Regions from separate parts of the Colwellia sp. BRX8-7 genome, predicted to be linked through region 1. Evidence: predicted binding sites of a transcription regulator. Region 1 holds the regulator's gene; each other region holds the start of a gene.
What was found. The regulator sigma-54, encoded in region 1, starts transcription at its own class of promoters, with help from an activator protein. The targets are predictions, from matches to a motif close to GTTGGCACGNNNNTNGNNT.
Positions count from the first base shown of each region.

Region 2: the regulator sigma-54 is predicted to act here: its motif matches at 2,898-2,916, upstream of H4J57_RS00785 (flagellar hook-length control protein FliK).
Region 3: the regulator sigma-54 is predicted to act here: its motif matches at 4,620-4,638, upstream of H4J57_RS06480 (P-II family nitrogen regulator).

Region 1 is NZ_JACGVP010000011.1:169,933-176,034, forward strand. It holds gene hpf (ribosome hibernation promoting factor) at 29-316, opposite strand; gene H4J57_RS12590 (RNA polymerase factor sigma-54) at 340-1,848, opposite strand; gene lptB (LPS export ABC transporter ATP-binding protein) at 1,928-2,659, opposite strand; gene lptA (lipopolysaccharide transport periplasmic protein LptA) at 2,656-3,198, opposite strand; gene lptC (LPS export ABC transporter periplasmic protein LptC) at 3,179-3,745, opposite strand; gene kdsC (3-deoxy-manno-octulosonate-8-phosphatase KdsC) at 3,742-4,287, opposite strand; gene H4J57_RS12615 (KpsF/GutQ family sugar-phosphate isomerase) at 4,289-5,254, opposite strand; gene H4J57_RS12620 (calcium/sodium antiporter) at 5,298-6,102, opposite strand, start outside.
Region 2 is NZ_JACGVP010000001.1:180,024-186,125, forward strand. It holds gene fliM (flagellar motor switch protein FliM) at 1-7, opposite strand, end outside; gene fliL (flagellar basal body-associated protein FliL) at 51-599, opposite strand; gene H4J57_RS00785 (flagellar hook-length control protein FliK) at 689-2,806, opposite strand; gene fliJ (flagellar export protein FliJ) at 2,940-3,386, opposite strand; gene fliI (flagellar protein export ATPase FliI) at 3,453-4,823, opposite strand; gene fliH (flagellar assembly protein FliH) at 4,854-5,648, opposite strand; gene fliG (flagellar motor switch protein FliG) at 5,694-6,102, opposite strand, start outside.
Region 3 is NZ_JACGVP010000005.1:85,694-91,795, forward strand. It holds gene H4J57_RS06450 (DNA ligase) at 1-422, opposite strand, end outside; gene H4J57_RS06455 (hypothetical protein) at 558-1,085, shown strand; gene H4J57_RS06460 (DUF3581 family protein) at 1,108-1,815, opposite strand; gene H4J57_RS06465 (GIY-YIG nuclease family protein) at 1,927-2,220, opposite strand; gene H4J57_RS06470 (DUF2797 domain-containing protein) at 2,367-3,203, shown strand; gene H4J57_RS06475 (HDOD domain-containing protein) at 3,396-4,241, shown strand; gene H4J57_RS06480 (P-II family nitrogen regulator) at 4,673-5,011, shown strand; gene H4J57_RS06485 (ammonium transporter) at 5,022-6,102, shown strand, end outside.

The DNA.
Region 1 (6,102 bases):
TTGGTGAGTGAACAGGCGATAAACAGCATTAATGCTGATTCGTTTTACCTTTGTACTTCAATATTTGCCGGTCAAGCTTAACAACAAGACTATCAATAGAGGCATACATGTCAGCATTTTCAGCTTTTGCATGTAAATCAGAGCCACTAACGTGAACAGTCGCTTCAGCAATTTGATTTGATTTTTCAACGGTGAGAACAACATGAACATTATTGATATGATCAAAATGTCGGCTTAATTTTGCCATCTTTGTCGTGACGTTTTCTCGTAAAGCTTCGGTAATGTCAACATGGTGGCCAGAAAGATTAATTTGCATAAGCTTAATTCCTCATCTTTTCGTTAAAGTAAACTTTTTCGTTGGTTAGAAGGTGGAATAGAAAGTGACTCTCGATATTTTGCTATGGTACGTCGAGCTACATTTATCCCTTGATCGGCTAATAAATCAGCCATTTTACTATCACTAAGTGGTTTTGCTGGGATTTCGGCAGCAACAAATTTTTTGATTAATGCACGAATAGCTGTTGATGAACATTCGCCACCGCTTTCGGTGCCAACATGGCTTGAGAAGAAAAACTTCAGTTCGAAAATTCCACGTGGCGTATGCATATACTTTTGTGTCGTCACTCGTGAAATGGTTGATTCATGCATATCGACAGCTTCGGCAATATCATTTAAAACCATTGGACGCATGGCTTCATTACCATGTTCAAAAAAGCCAATTTGACGTTGCACAATACAGTTTGACACTTTTAATAAGGTATCATTACGGCTTTCTAAGCTTTTAATAAACCATTTAGCTTCTTGTAAATTTGAGCGAATAAATTGTGTGTCAGCTGTCGACTTCATCGAACGTGACATCGAAGCATATTGCTGATTCACCGAAAGTTTTGGCGCAGTATCAGGATTTAATTCGACCACCCAACGGCCATTTTTCTTTTCAACAGAAACATCAGGAATAACATACTGATCGTCACTCTTCATCACACTATCGCCGGGTCTAGGGTCAAGTGATTGAATAAGACGCACTACTTCGCGCAGTTGCTCTTCTTTCAGTCGAGTTTTACGCATTAATGTACGATAGTCTCGGCTACCCAGTAGATTAATATGGTCACGCAAAACTAACTTACTTTCTGCTAACCAAGGTGTAGCGGGGTCAAATTGATTAAGTTGAATGATTAAACATTCTGAAATAGAACGAGCAGCGACACCAACAGGATCAAAGAGGTTAATACGTTTTAGTACCACCTCAATTTCATCAAGCTCTACTCCTTCAATGGCAACACTTTCTAAAATGTCTTCACTAGATACCGTTAAGTAACCGGCGTCATCAACAGCATCAATAATTGCTGTCGCTATAGCGCGGTCTGTTTCGGTAAAAGGGCTTAATTCCATTTGCCAGCGCAAATGATCTTGAATGGAGTCTTGAGTCTCGCCTTGGTAAGTATAATCTTCTGAAGCTGGGCCTGAGCTTGAACTTGCTGCACCAGCCGTGTAGTTATCATCCCAAGTGGTATCCATGTTTAATTCTTCAGGGATATCGTTCTTGTCCATGGCTTCAGTGGTGGTGATTTCATCAATGGTAGGCGTAGCGTCTTCGCTACCATCAGAAGCGGGGGCTTCTTTAACATCACCAGTACCGGCAGTGTGAGCTTCTTCAAGGTTGTCAGTACTTTTATCTTCAGGATTATTTGAAGACTCATCCATTTCTAATAATGGATTACTTTCTAAGGCTTCCTGAATTTCTTGTTGAAGCTCTAACGTAGACAGTTGCAGCAATTTGATTGCTTGCTGCAATTGTGGCGTCATGGTTAATTGTTGTCCTATGCGGAGTTGTAGAGTAGGGCGCATTTAGGTCATTAACTTCCTATTATTTTTAATGGGATATTTTCGTTTTTTTCATACGAAGATACTATTCATTTACTGACTACTATAGCGTGAATTGTTCACCAAGGTATACATCTCTTACGTGTTGATTTGCAAGAATTTGATCTGCAGTACCTTCTGCAATAAGTTCACCATGACTAACAATATACGCATGTTCACATACATCGAGAGTTTCACGTACATTGTGATCAGTGATCAACACACCAATGCCACGTTCTTTTAAGTGTAGAATAATTTTTTTAATATCACCTACTGAAATTGGATCAACACCAGCAAAAGGTTCATCTAATAAAATAAATTTTGGTTCAGCAGCTAATGCGCGAGCAATTTCTACTCGGCGGCGTTCACCACCAGATAAGCTCATGCCTAAATTATCTTTGATATGACCTATGTTGAATTCTTCAACAAGATGTTCTAATTTCTCTTCACGTTCAGCATCTGATAATTCTTTTCGTGTTTGTAAAATAGCCATAATATTGTCGTAAACACTGAGTTTTCGAAAAATAGAGGCTTCTTGTGGTAAATATCCGATGCCTTTTCTCGCACGCTCATGCATAGGCGCTAACGTCAGGTTTTCGTCATTTAAGATAATATCGCCACTATCACTTTCAACTAAACCCACAATCATATAAAAAGAAGTTGTTTTTCCGGCACCATTTGGGCCCAGTAAACCGACTATTTGTCCTGCTGAAACTTGCATACTGACATTTTTAACCACTTTTCTGCCTTTATAGGCTTTGGCAAGGCCTTTTGCCATTAGGGTGCTAGTGCTCATAAATTAATTTTTTCCTGAGTTTTCGCGTCTGTGGTTGTCGCTTTAATTTTTTCTTTCGGCTGAAAAATCGTTTTAGTGCGTTCGTTAGATTTACTTTCAGCATTAACATACTGAGTGGCAATATTGTAAGTAATTCTACTGCCACTAACCTCACTACCTTCTTGCTGTAATAACGCATTTCCTGAAATTATCACTAAATTATTTGCGGGCTCATATCTTATTTCGTCTGCTTGTAAGCTAAGAGGAGTGCCATCGGCTAAGGTTTGTTTAAAGGTTGCTGGCTTCCCTTTAGCGATATAGGTTTTTTCTTCACTGCCAGATTGAGTCAGCACTTGTACTAAATCAGCACGTATAACTAATGAACCTTGAGTGATCACCACGTTATCAATATAGCTGAATATTTTATTTTTAAGATCAACGGCTTGTCTTGAAGCGTTAATTTCAATCTTTTGTTTTATATCAAATTTTTCAGCGAAAGCTGACGAAAATAGCGGAGTTGATAACAATAAGCACAGTAGGCTATTTTTTAACAATTTCATAAATTGATTTCACATGTTTAGTTAGTGTCATTTGGTTGGTGTTTAAGTCGACAATTAAACCTTTACCATCGATGGTAAATCCTTTACCGATAATTTTAATTTCTTGTTCTGAACTTATGATGTTAGTTTTTAGATCAAGTTCAAAGTATTTTCCTTGAACTTCTTGTAATAAGCTATCGGGATCTGTTGCTAACAGGCGGACATGCTTTTCTAATTTTACCCGGTTGTTATTGTATAATATGCCTTCATTGGCAGATATTTTCCATGCGGGCGCATCATTTTTTGGATGAAGTGTGTATTGAGGAAACTCAAAGTTGGTAATACTTAACTCAGGGTAATGTTCCATACGATGGGCATCAACAACATAAGCTAAACTTCCTTGATGTTTATAAACATTACTGTGTAAATTTTCGGCAATAAAATCAGGGGTCAGCGTCTTATCAATCGCTTGTAATTGTGGTGCTGAGGAATTTCTCCATTCAATTATACCGTAAACGCCTCCCGCAATCAGAAAAAACAACAAGGTTAAACTATAAAGTCGATTCATATACTCGCACCCGAAGCATTTGCTAAGGTGTTTTGGCTAAGCATGATTAAATCGCATATTTCTCGAACAGCACCAAAACCGCCATGGTTAAAAGTGGTGTAATTTGCGATAGATAAAATACTTGGGTGGGCATCTTGAACAGCAATACCCAAGCCCACAGCGTTGATACACTCATAATCAGGCATATCATCACCAATATAAGCAATTTCCTCGAGGGATAGCTTTAATTGCTTAGCCATAGTTTTCAAGGCGGGTAATTTATTTTCTTCACCTTGAACTATATATTTAACATTTAAGGCTGACATACGTGTTGCGACAATATTTGATGTTCTCCCGGTGATCACCGCTACATCGACACCGCTGGCGCCTAATGCTTTTATGCCGTAGCCATCTTTAGTGTGAAAAGCTTTTAATTCTTCACCATCGTTACCCAAATAAATACGGCCATCAGAAAAAACGCCATCAATATCACATATCAGCAGCTTTATTGTTTTCATGGTATTGAATGCTGTGTCAGTAATTTCGCCATAGAGTGTTTGCATATTAGATAAGACCTGATTTTAGTAAGTCGTGCATATTCATTGCGCCAATAGGTATATTATTGTCATTAACAATAATTAAACCATTAATTTTTTTGTCTTCCATGATCTTTAAGCCTTCGGCGGCTAGCATATCTTGATGAGCCACAGTGGGATTTTTTGTCATCACTGATGCAATAGTATCGAGATGTATATCAATACGTTCATCAAGAATACGACGTAAATCTCCGTCAGTGAATAAGCCTTGTAATTGACCACTCTCGCCGACTACCGCCGTCATCCCCAAACCTTTTAATGATACTTCAACCAACGCATCCTTAATTTTAGCATTAGCATTTACAGTTGGTAAGCGCTCACCACTATGCATTATATCGCTAAGACGTAGTAATAGGCGTTTTCCTAAACTACCACCGGGATGAGAGAGTGCGAAGTCGTCAGCGGTAAAGCCGCGAGCATTTAATAAGGCAACAGCAAGTGCATCACCCATTACTAGGGTTGCTGTGGTACTTGATGTTGGCGCTAATCCTAGTGGACAAGCCTCTTGTGAAACAGCAACACAGACATGGGTATCGCCTAGTTTTGCTAAGGTTGAGGCTGGATTCCCCGTCATCGCAATAAGTTTAGCGCCAATACGTTTTATGACTGGCACTATTGCTAACACTTCACTGGTTTCGCCCGAGTGCGAAATCGTTAACACGACGTCATCACCGGTTATCATACCTAAATCACCGTGACTTGCTTCACCAGGGTGAACAAAAAAAGAAGGTGTGCCGGTGCTCGCTAGCGTTGCAGCAATCTTACCACCGATATGGCCTGACTTGCCCATGCCAGCAATAATAACCCTACCTTTACAGTTAAACATTAACTGGCAGGCATATTCAAAGTTCTCATCAATGTACTGGGCTAACTCTGCAATAGCCTGTTGTTCTATGTGAATAACGTCTAACGCTAGTTGTTTGAAATCGTTCATTATTAGCCCGTTTTTATTTTATAAATTGCTATTATAGTGTTTGTTATTGCTTTATTTGACTAAAAAGTAGCGCTTGATAAGCGATAAAAGCGCCTATTAATAGCAAACCTTTTAAGCGTCCAATGCAAAACTTTCCGGCACGACGAGTAAAACACAGTATAAATAATAATACGGTAACGCCAAGCATGTAAGGGGCGTCACGTGCTGCGGCATCTGAATCTACTTCGCCCGGTGCAATTAGGCCAGCGAGCGAGAGTACAGCTAAAATATTAAAGATATTAGAGCCAATAATACTCCCTAGCGCTAAATCATCTTCTTTCTTGATAATACTCATAATACTTGCAGCAAGTTCTGGCAAGCTTGTGCCAACGGCAATAACGGTCAAACCAATCACTAAGTCACTGATACCAAATGCTTTAGCAATAAAAACAGATGAATCGACCAGGTAGCTAGCACTCATAGGTAAGAAAATAATACCAACGACTAGCCAAAGTAAAGATTTAGGTTTGCTAACCGCGTCTGGCACTTCTTGTTCAGCTTCAATGATCAATGGATCATCAATTGGCCGAGTTTTAGAGGCTCTTATGGTAATAAAAAGTAACGCAAATATATAAACAAAAAAGCCGATCATCAGTGATAAGCCTTCGTTAAAGCCAAAGTAATCGTCAGAAAGCATCCAATAGGCCAGGGCGGTAACAATTAAAATTAATGGAATTTCTCGTCTTACCGTTGATGAGGATACGTTTAAAGGTTGAAATAATGCCGTTATACCCAGTACCAAAGCAATGTTAGTAATGTTTGAACCGATTGCGTTACCGATAGCTGTATTATTGTTACCGTCTAAAGAT
Region 2 (6,102 bases), on a different contig from region 1:
CACTCACTGAATAGTCTCTTTAATTAAATGCATTGTTTTATCGCATAGCCTTATTGCATTACAAAACCGGTAAATAATACTTTTTCAACCACATTGCTACCTTCAACTTCTTTCATAATTTTATGAACTGCTACTAAAGATTTCTGTTTCAATGAGGTTTTTCCGGCACTGGTTGCTAAATCATCGGCATTTGATTGAGAAAAAGTCGCTAGTAAAGTACTTTCAATTAATGGTACATGCTTCTTTGCCGCTTCTTCATTATCAGCGCCACGTACTAATAACTGTACTCTGATTTCTACAAATCTGTCGCGGGCAGCGCCGGGAACATTAAAGCGAAAAGGTCTTGGCATAGGTACATAAAGCGCAGAGCCTGTACTGGCACTAACACTTTCAGCGGCTTCGCCTTCACTGGCACTATCACCGTCTAGCTCAGCATCAAGTTGCTCTTGAGAAACAGCATCATCTCCAGCCAGAAAAAAATAAGCCGCTCCACCGCCAACAGCCAATATCACAACAGCAGCAATGATAATGATCATCTTTTTTCTTTTGCCTTTACCGTCTAATTCTAATTCTTTACCTTCGCCTTTATCATCAGCCATCATCAAGCCTTTATTATCTATTTAAATGTTAAAATTACTTTCAGTCAACTATATCGTTGAATGGTCAGCGAGCCAATGAGTTTTGTCATTTATGCGTAGTAATCTATACCAGTTGACGAACCTTTAACCAAATTTAGTGTTTGAGTATCACTTAAATCTGAAAATTCATTCTCGTTACCGTCACCACCACCTTGGCGACCTTCACCGAGTTCTTCTTCATTATTATTTTGCTTACTTTGCTGTTCGACATTCGCATCACCGACATTGACGCCACTTTCAGCAAGCATCTCTTTTAATCGCCCTAAATTTTGATCGAACGCTTCTTTAGCTTGCTGATTTTGAACAGTAAAATTAACAACCGCCTGCTCATTTTGCATATTTATTTTTACGTTCACATTACCTAATTCTTGTGGGTCAAGACGAATTTCAACCTGCTGAAGCTTTTGGTTCATCATTACCATGACTTTATCATTCAATGCACCAGTAAAGTCTTTACGGTATACCGATAAGGCTTCATTTTGTAACGCTGTCACTTGCTTGGCATTTGTTGCTGATTGAGCCGTTGATTGCACATGGTCACTGGTTAATTTAGTGATCATTTCCTCCGCAGAAGCCGTAGATTTGGTTACTTCATTATTGGCTCGATGCATATCTCTATTAAGAGTATTCTCAATACTTGTACTGACTTGTTTCTTATCAAATATTTCATTAATAGTTTTTTCTTTGACTTGAGCATCATTGTTAGCCACTTTATCAAGCTGAGTTAAGCTTTGTGCCTGTTTTTGGTTTTGTTGCTCTGCCGACTGATCTTTAGCTGGCTCTTTAAATTGTTCACCGGCATTTAAATTTTGTATTTCAAGGGGTTTCTGGTTTACCTGATTAACCCCACGACTATTATTTGCATTATTTTCCTGAGCTTGTTTTTCACCTGGAACAGCTACGCTTGAAAAAACAACATTATCCGTATTGACCTTATCAGCATCAATTGCTATTTCGTTATCCAAGCTTTCATTTTTAAGGGTTACAGGCAATACCGCTCCGGCCAACTCTTTATCGACCGACGCTTTACTATTGCTGATACTTTGATTACTTTTGTCAGGAATTACAGCTTTGTCCTGATTGGCGTTAAGTGCAGCTTTAATTTGTTCAAGTTCAGTATCCGTAGGCGCTTTTTCCATATCCGCTAATAGCGCTTCAAGATCACTTAAAGGCATCGCCTGTTTCGGTACATTATTGGTTTTATCTACAATAGGCTCTGCTTTTAACGACGTTTCGCTTTGAGCAGGAGGAACGGTTTGAGTGGAAAGTTGGCTATTAACATTCGTTGTTTTTAGCGAGGGTTCTTGTCCTTCACTGTTTGTTTTTTTCTCCAATAATGAAGATAAGGCTAATTCAGCCTCCCCTTGCACAACTTTATCAGCAACGACTTTGGGTTCGCTAGCTAGGTCAACTTTCTTTGATGGCATTTCACTGTTAACCGTTACTGGAACGGTTAATGATTTAGCTAACTCTGGCTCAACGCTAACTTTTGCTAAGGTATTATCACTGGTCGCTACATTTTCTTGGGTATTGCCACCAAGCACTTGCCTTAACATTGCTGCTAACTGTGTTTTTTCTTGTTGATTACTACCAGCCACAACTATTGATGGTTTTTCATTAAGTTGTGATGGTATCGCACCGTCATTTTTCACCGTATCATTTAATAGTTGTTGTGACGCAGATAACAACGACATTAATTGCTCGGTACTTTTATCTGTATTTTCAGGTGCGCTGGAATTAGTATCAAGATTAATTAATCCGCTAGCTTTGTGTTCCGGTGTCTCTTGTTGGCTATTTTCTACTCGAACATTTTTTTCACTAGTCGCTGTATCATCATAAGGCAATCTTTCTGAAGCTTCGCTTTGGTTAATTTCTGTATTAACGTTCTCATCAGAAACTCCACCCATTTCCTTTTCTTTTGGTTGCACATCCGTTGTGGAAGATTTTCCTTGGGGTGCTTTCTTTTCAGCATTAATTTCGCTAGCAAGTTTCATGTTATTGCCACTTGCCTGTTGCTTTTTGCCGCTTTGTTGACTTTGATAATGCTGGTCAACCATTTGTGCAAAATCTTTAGATGAATTTTTGGATGTGCTAATCGCTCCTGACTGAACAGGGCTAAAGTCCTTACTTGGCGAAATATCTATGGCTAATGGAGTAACTTGCGGCATAGTAAACCTTTTTATTTCAATGGTAAATTTGAGCTATATTTACAATGATGACAACGTCGTTTATTGCGAATACTTTTTATATTAGTTAAACAAGCAAGTATTGTTCCACTTAGAAATTACAATTTAATTCACTTTATCCCCGCATTTTACGACGGACAAATTGTTGAGTAGCAATTTCATCAAACATTTTTTGTTCTTGCTTGTTAGCGATAAGAGTCAGCGCTTGTGTTTTTTTATCAAGCAATAGTTCTACCGCTTGAATTTTCTGTCGCTGAGCTAGCCAGAGCTGTTTGCTCTTTTCCACCATCGCCTTACTCTGCATAATAGCAATATCAACTTGCCCAGCTGCATAGTCGAGCTTGGCAATAAAGGCATGAAAATGACTAAACGTCGCGCTATCAATACCCACCATAGAGCGAGCATTCAAACGTTTCATATATTCAAGACGATAGTCACTGACACTTTGTAAACGTTCAAGATTTTGTTGGTATTCAAATTCAGCAGTTTGCAGTGCTTGCGCTGCTTTTTTTTCTTTATCCTGTTCATAGCGATGTAAGGTATTCAGTTGCTTTAATGGCATAACGTCCTCCTAGATAATGCTAAACAGCTAATAAATTTTTCGAAAATAGTGTTAACGTTATTATGTTTAGGCATTTTGCTGGCCTTGTTTTGCTTGCGCGTGTGCTTGCGCTGCAGAAAGTATTTCTTGAAGTTGCGTTAAGCTTTGATCATAAGGAATAATTTCCAACATTTTTTGTTGTAGGAAGAACTTGATCACCGGCATTAAATCAATGGATTGATCAATGCGAGGATCATTACCACGGCTATAAGCGCCAATAGCAATCAAATCTTTATTTTGCTGGTATAGTGAGTAGACTTGCTTTAGTTGCCGAGCAAGTTGTTGATGCTCATCACTGGTCACCATCGGCATAACACGGCTAATCGAGCCTTCAATATCAACAGCGGGGTAATGCCCTGAATCGGCTAAGGCACGAGATAAAACAATATGTCCATCTAAAATAGCACGCGCCGCATCAGCAATAGGATCTTGTAAATCATCACCTTCGGTTAATACGGTGAAAAATGCGGTAATTGATCCCTGACCATCGCCACCATTACCGGCTCGTTCAACCAGTTGGGGTAACTTTGAAAAGACCGAAGGCGGATAACCTTTGGTTGCCGGTGGTTCGCCGACAGCCAGTGCTATTTCTCGTTGCGCTTGGGCATAACGCGTTAGCGAGTCAACCAGTAGCAAGACATTCAGACCTTGATCACGAAAGTACTCAGCAATTTGTACCGCAGTTTCACAGCCTTTTAAACGCATTAATGGCGAATTATCGGCAGGCGCCGCAACAACAACTGAACGTGCTCGCCCTTCTTCGCCTAAAATTTCTTCGATAAACTCTTTAACTTCTCGACCACGTTCGCCAATTAGCCCCACAACGATAACATCAGCAGTTGTGCCGCGTGTCATCATACCTAACAAGACACTTTTACCGACACCTGAGCCGGCAAATAAGCCCATACGCTGACCAATACCAACCGTTAAAAAACTATTAATAGCGCGCACACCGACATCAAGCGGTTCAGTGATACCACGCCTTGATAACGGATTAATCGGCTTATTGTTTATTTGATAATTGCCTGAGTTCTTGATTGGCCCTTTGCCGTCGAGTGGTTTACCAACACCGTCAACGACTCGGCCAAGTAAATCCATTGAAAAGGGTAAGCGAGCTTTAGTTGTCAGTGGCACAACGCGCGCACCCGGTAAAACACCTTGTAAGCTTTGCTCTGGCATTAGAAAAGTTATGTCTTTAGAAAAACCAACAATTTCAGCGATTAAATCGCCTTGTGCCGTTTCGACTAAACATTGGCTACCAACTGCCGCTTTTACGCCAACAGCTTCAAGCGTTAATCCGACTACTCGGACTAAACGCCCAGCAACAGAGACTTTATGCGGGTGCACAAATTCTTGGCAGTTTTTTAGTCTTTCATTAAGGCGAGAAATATCAACCATAGCGGTATTTTGACTCTTTTGTACAAGAAATTACTGATGTAGTGCATCTTGCAAAAACGAGTCCAATACTTCTTTTATTCGAGATTTAACACTCAGGTCGATATTAGAGGTGCTATTTTCAATTTGACAGCTACCCGGAACTAATTGCGGGGCAGCGAGTAAACGCCAACCTTGTTCTTGCACATGTTTAGCGCCAAATTGCTTTTCAACACGTTTAATATCGTTGGGGTGTAATAAAATTTGCGTTTGCGCTTCTTGGCTAGGTAAAGCTTTTATACCCGCAGAAATCGCAGCAATAATAATATCAGGGTTAGTTTTAGCTTCTTCTAAGGTAATCGCTTCGGTGAGTTCTACGACAAGATGAAGTAATTGTTGTTCAACATTTTTTTCGACATCGAGTAATGGCTTATGAAGCTGTTCAGTAAGTGACGCCCATGCAGCTGATTGTTCATCAATACTTTCTTTTGCTTCGGCTAAGCCGGTTTCAAGCCCTTCTTGGTGACCAAGTACCACACCTTCTTCATGGCCAGAGACTTTACCTTCTTCATAACCTTTAGCAAAACCTTCTTCCTTACCCTGATTAAGGCCTTCATCAAATGCAGCTTGACGAATGTTTTCAATATCTTCTGCCGTTAATGGCGCGATTTCTTCTTCAACAAAATCTTCAGGGGGCTCGAAACGCCAAGCGGCTTTCTTTCCCATAGCATTGGTTGTTTCATCTTTAATTTTATTTTCAGATTCAACCGTCGGCAATGACCAAACATCGGTTTCTTGTTCGGGATTATGTTTAATAACTTCAGCATTCGATTTATTTAATAATTTCATAATATTTTATAACAGTAAGTTTTGACTGACCTAAAAATATAAGGTTTATAAGAACTCATCACCACCACCAGCGCCGCCAAGCATAATTTCTCCAGCGTCAGATAATCGTCGAGCAACAGATAATATTTCTTTTTGTGCGGCTTCAACTTCACTAATACGCACAGGTCCCATAGCTTCAAGGTCATCTGCCAGCATTTCAGCGGCACGTTTGGACATATTAGCCATAATTTTTTCTTTCAGCACATCATCTGCGCCTTTAATTGCTTTCATCAACGCATCTTGTTGTACTTCACGTAATATCGCTTGAATACCACGGTCGTCTACATCGGCAAGGTTTTCGAAAACAAACATCAAGTCTTGAATTTGTTGACTCATCTCTTCGTCATGTTCACGAATTGAATCCATTAGCATACCTTCAACATTGGTATCCAAATAGTTCATAATGTCAGCTGCT
Region 3 (6,102 bases), on a different contig from region 1:
CGCTCACTAAAAGTACCTGAATGCTTGGGTAAATCAAAAACCATAAAGCGTATTTTCTGCCAACAACTTATTGTGATTTGCTGTTGGGGGGCATGCTTTCTAACACAGCTGCTGATCTTTTCAAATTCAGCGCGCTTGCTCCATAGTTCGCCATCAAGATAGGTTAATGGCCAACCTTGAGTAAACCATTTTGGCGCATGGATAAGATTACCACCACGGGTTAATAAGTTTTTACCGTTCCAATAACCTCGAATACCGTCAAGTTTTTCACTAACAAAATATTCGCTGATCTTTATCGGGGTTTTACTCTCTACTTGATAAGGCGTAGCCAGCTGAATTTTTGGTAACTCTGAGGTGTAGCCTTGTGGCCAAAGGATAAAACTGGTGAATATGGCAAAATATTTTAAGGTGAATATTTTCAAAATTGAACATCCTTGCTCATTTCTCGATAGGTTTTAGTATAGAAGTTTTTTTTGCGATTGCTAATGTAATGTTAATTAAATGTACTAAGCTGTTAATGCTAGTTGTTGTTTTATTGCGAAGTTCAAGGAGGAGCTATGTATAAAGTACATTTTAAACTTTTTTTTATAAGTATGGCTTTAATTTTTTCCCAGCAAAGCTTTGCTGGGAAAAAACACTGTCAGCGCTATGAAGATAAGTTAGCTAATATTCAGTCTCAGCAAAGACAAGGTCATAGTGTAAAACGAAGTGAACGTTTGAAAAAACAAGAAGAAAGTGCTCGAACAAAATGGTGGCAATGTCAACAAAGTCGATTAAAAAAGCCCATAGTAAATAAGCAAAATAAACAGAAAAAAAAACCGAGAAAAATATCTGTTAAAGGTCAGCAGTTATCGAGAAGTTCAGCTAGTGATATTAAAGAAAACCGTATAGATCCCTTCGAAACCTCAGCTGCGCTGGTCTTAAAATCTCGCTATCAAGGAGAAAAGTTGCGAGCATGGCTGGAGTACTATCAACAGCCAAAGCAATGCTCGCGACCTAAAACAATTAAAAAGTTTGCTTTTTGTGTGGAAAACAGAAGAACACAACAGCTAGCGTTTGATAAAATGATGTTAATAAAATTTTAACTCGCATCATCTTATTAAGGGGTTATTTTAAGTACTGCGCTTTTTTATCATTGTAATGATTAACGAGACTATCAATAGTGGTTTGGTCATAATCTCTTAAGCCACTGAGTAACATGTGCTTTTTACCATGACCAATCACTTTGCCATCAGCGACTAAGTCAAAAGGCAAGGTTGCTTTACCCCGTTTACCGTCAATGAGTAAGCTAGGCGTCGTTAATTGCAATTGCACGTCGGCAAAATCAACTTCATCTAAATGAATAAACATATTCTCGTACATCACCATTGGACGTGTTGGGTTGATCATGACATTTTTTTCAAACATCAGTTTCACTAAAATATGTGGAAAAGTATGGCCAGAGAACTCAACGTAGGCGCGGATCAAAGCATCGATCGATTGACGGTTAGTTGTACACTGTCCTGAAGCATCTATTTTCATATATTCTTTAGCATTATCATCAAGAATACTTGCAGATTCGACAATTTTTTCAGGAAAATTGAGTTTAATGCCATCGGTCACCATACCTGAAAAAGTAAAGCCCATATTTTGTGATAAACCTGACTTTTCTAGCACTAATGAAAAAAGTAAATCACCTGGCACGCAAAAACGTTTTGCATCGGCATCGTGCAGCGGATTGAAATCATCGGCAACTATTTTAGCGAAATCGCTACCTTGCTGACGAGAAAAACTAATTTGATTGTTTGTAATATTACAGTAACGTTCTAGAAACATTTTGCATACATCTATTATGTGAAAACCGCCGTATACTAGCAGTTACTTGTCGACAAATGGAAATTATCTAATAAAAGTAATACTAAGCAGACCAGTACTGTCAGGGCTTTTCTAAAAAATTATTGGCTTAAAGTTCTTCACTAAGGTCTCTTTTTTAAGCTTAGTAAACTTCTTTAGTTGATATTCGCGCTTGCAAGCGAGTTGACGATTTTCTTGGGGCTCAGCGTAAACTAATTCGACCGGCCGCCGAACCCGCGTATATTTAGCCCCTGTTTTATTACAAGTATTATGTTCACCTAAACGGCGAATTAAGTCGGTAGTAATACCCGCGTATAAACTGTTGTCTGCACAACGTAAATAATAAACAAACCAAGTTGGCTTGGCGGTTGGTTCTTTTTTTTGCATACAAGTTGGCTTGGCTGTAAAGGTTTTGCTGATATAACAATAGTATCGCAATTTTTGTTGCCGAAATCGATAAAAAGCTGGCTGTCATTTACAGAGTTTTATACCATGCCCTATAAATTTCTCCATCAAACATACCGAGACAATAAATGACCCATTACGATGCAGGTGCTTTGAGTAAAATGACTGCTCAGTTAGATGAAAACGGACTCGTTCATTACCAATTACCTATAGGCGATCAGCTCATTGATATGAATGCGTTAATTGGGAAAAATATTACTTTAGATTACCAAGGTAAAATAGCGTGTCGTCATTGTGCAAGAGTAACCAAGAAAAGTTATTCGCAAGGTTTTTGTTATCCGTGTATGCAAAAACTTGCTCAATGCGATATGTGTATTATGAAACCAGAAACTTGCCATCATGCTCAGGGGACTTGTCGTGAGCCAGAATGGGGCGTAAAAAATTGCATGGTTAATCATTATGTTTATTTAGCCAATACCTCTGGCATTAAAGTTGGCATTACTCGCCATACTCAAATACCTACCCGCTGGATTGACCAAGGTGCAACACAAGCTTTAAAACTATTTAGAGTAAGTACACGCTTACAATCGGGTTTAGTTGAAATAGCACTGGCTAAGTTTATTGCCGATAAAACAAACTGGCGAGCTATGTTAAAAGGTGCAGGTGAAATGGTTGATTTAAAAGCGAAAGCACAAGCATTACTACCTGAAATTGCAGCACAGTTAGACGATATTAAATTACGCTTTGGTGCAGACGCCGTTGAATTACTTGACGAACCAGTAGTCAATTTGAACTTTCCTGTTGAGCAGTACTTAGAAAAAATTGGCTCTTTTAACTTTGATAAAACACCCCAAGTTTCAGGATTATTACAAGGGATAAAAGGCCAATATCTTATTTTTGATAAGGGGGTTATTAATATTAGAAAATTTGGCTCTTACCAAGTTGCCTTAACCGTTGAAGACTAATTAGACTTTTTCTGAAAATAAGTCACTTATTATTAATATAGTGTCTATACTTGAGTAAAATTTAGGTTATTGCTAATACCTTGTATCTTATTGAAAAACTGAGCCATCAGCGGGTGTTAGCTTTAAATTTATTTGCTGAGTGTTTTATTTTTATATAAAAACAACCCTATATTTCTTGTTAGGATTTTTGTTATGAATGCTGTTGAATACGCCGAACAGGCGAGTGAAATATTTGTATTGTCGGATTCTTTTATCCGCATTAAAGAGTTAATTGATAACGAATCATCAACTATTGATGATATAGCGGATGTCATTTTACTTGATCCCGCCTTGTCAGCGACTATTTTAAAGCTCTCAAACAGCTCTTTTTTTAACTATCCTGGTAAAATAGACACTATTTCTAAAGCGGTTTTAATCTTGGGTATTACCGAAGTTTACAACTTAGTTATTGCTTATTTTACCACTGATGCCTTTAGAAAACTAAAAGCCAGTCCCGAATATTTAGATGACTTTTGGGAGCGTAGTGTTGACTGTGCATTAACGGTTAAATTTTTAGGCACTAAACTAAACGTACCCAATGCGGAACGATTATTTATTTTAGGTTTGCTGCATAATTTAGGCGAACTAGTCATACATCAATTTATGCCTGAAAAAGTAGAACAATGTAAGCATATTAATTCAGATGAATTGCCTTGGACTAAACAACTACAAATACTGGGTTTTTCCTACGCTGACATTAGCGCTGAATTATTAAAACAATGGCAACTTCCTTACAGCTTGATTGAACCTATACGTTATCAAGATGAAGAGGAGTTTCAACATAGTACCGACGAAACTAAGTTACTTTATATTGCTAAACGAGTAATGACACTGAACCACCAATGCAAAAGTCATTGCCAAGCCGATGTCATTAGTGATGAAAAACTCGATGCGTTATCAGTGCAACAAGAGCTGTTGCGTGATGCCAGCGACTTCTGTGATATGGAACGTTTAAGTATCCTTGCTGTACTTAACCCAAGTGCCTCTATGCTTTATTAACCGCTACATCTTTTGATATAATAACTGTGGGTGAGGGTAGTGATCTATTTAGCAATAGCTTTTCTTTGCTGAGCTAACCTCATCTCAATTTTTATTGCACTTACCTTGTCTGCGCAGCTAATACACTCATTAATCATGAGTTGTCACCGAGTAATAAACCTCTTAGATAGCAGAACTGTCTTTGCCATCCTTGCTAATTAACCTTTCCTTGCCTAACACCGCTAATAGTTTTATTTAACAAACGGGACTTCCTTGCATGCTAATTAAATCATGCACCAATTACTGTCATTGATAAAATTTCATGCACCAACGAAGTGCTTTTAAATAGCCTTTTTTTTATTGTTTACCTTAACCTTATGAATATTAAGTGTTTTAGTCTTTGGCATAACATTTGTATTGTTATGTACAAATCATAAATAAGGCTAAACATAATGAAAATGGTTAACGCAATAATAAAACCTTTCAAACTGGATGATGTCAGAGAAGCAATTTCTGAAATTGGTGTTGAAGGACTAACTGTCAGTGAAGTAAAAGGTTTTGGACGACAAAAAGGGCATACCGAATTGTATCGTGGTGCTGAGTATCAAGTGGACTTTTTACCGAAAGTGAAACTTGAAATTGCTGTCAATGATGATGTTGTTGAACGCTTAGTCAAAGCAATTACCGAGTCGGCGCACACAGGTAAAATTGGCGATGGTAAAATATTTGTCTATGACTTACAGCAAGCTGTACGTATTCGTACTGGTGAGCAAGATGTTGAAGCTATTTAAGGGGTAAATCATGGAACAAAATATTTTTCAATTACAGTATGCAATGGACACTTTCTATTTCTTGATATGTGGTGCTCTTGTTATGTGGATGGCCGCGGGTTTTTCTATGTTAGAAGCCGGTTTAGTGCGTGCAAAAAATACCACAGAAATTTTGACTAAAAACGTCGCGCTTTATGCTATTGCTTGCATGATGTATTTGGCCTGCGGTTACGAAATTATGTACGGTGGGGGTTTCTTCTTATCTGGCATCGAAACAATCGATGCTGATGCGGTATTAAAAGAATTTTCTGGCCGTGAAGATGGTTTTAATGGCGGAGCTATATATTCCAAAGCGTCTGATTTCTTCTTTCAAGTGGTCTTTGTTGCAACAGCGATGTCGATTGTTTCTGGTGCCGTCGCTGAACGCATGAAATTATGGGCATTCCTTATTTTTACCGTTGTGTTAACTGCCGTTATTTATCCACTTGAAGGTAGCTGGACTTGGGGCGGTAATGCTGTCTTTGGTTTGTACACCCTAGGTGACTTAGGCTTTTCTGATTTTGCTGGCTCGGGTATTGTCCACATGGCAGGTGCATCAGCAGCATTAGCGGGTGTCTTGTTACTTGGCGCACGTAAGGGTAAATATGGAGCAGATGGTCGTATTAATGCCATTCCAGGTGCTAACTTACCTATGGCGACATTAGGCACATTTATTTTATGGATGGGTTGGTTTGGCTTTAACGGTGGTTCGGTTTTAAAGCTTGCCGATATCAACAGTTCACATTCAGTTGCTATGGTCTTTTTAAATACCAATGCAGCGGCCGCTGGTGGCGCTATCGCCGCGTTAATTTTTGCGAAATTACTATTTAAAAAAGCAGATTTAACCATGACATTAAACGGGGCATTAGCGGGATTAGTCGCTATTACTGCTGAGCCTTCAACACCCACGGCATTGCAAGCAACCTTGTTTGGTATGGTCGCTGGTGTCATCGTTGTCTTGTCAGTGGTTGGTTTAGATAAACTGAAAATAGATGATCCAGTCGGTGCTATCTCAGTACATGGTGTCGTTGGTTTGTTTGGTTTACTGCTTGTTCCTCTTACTAACCCTGCTT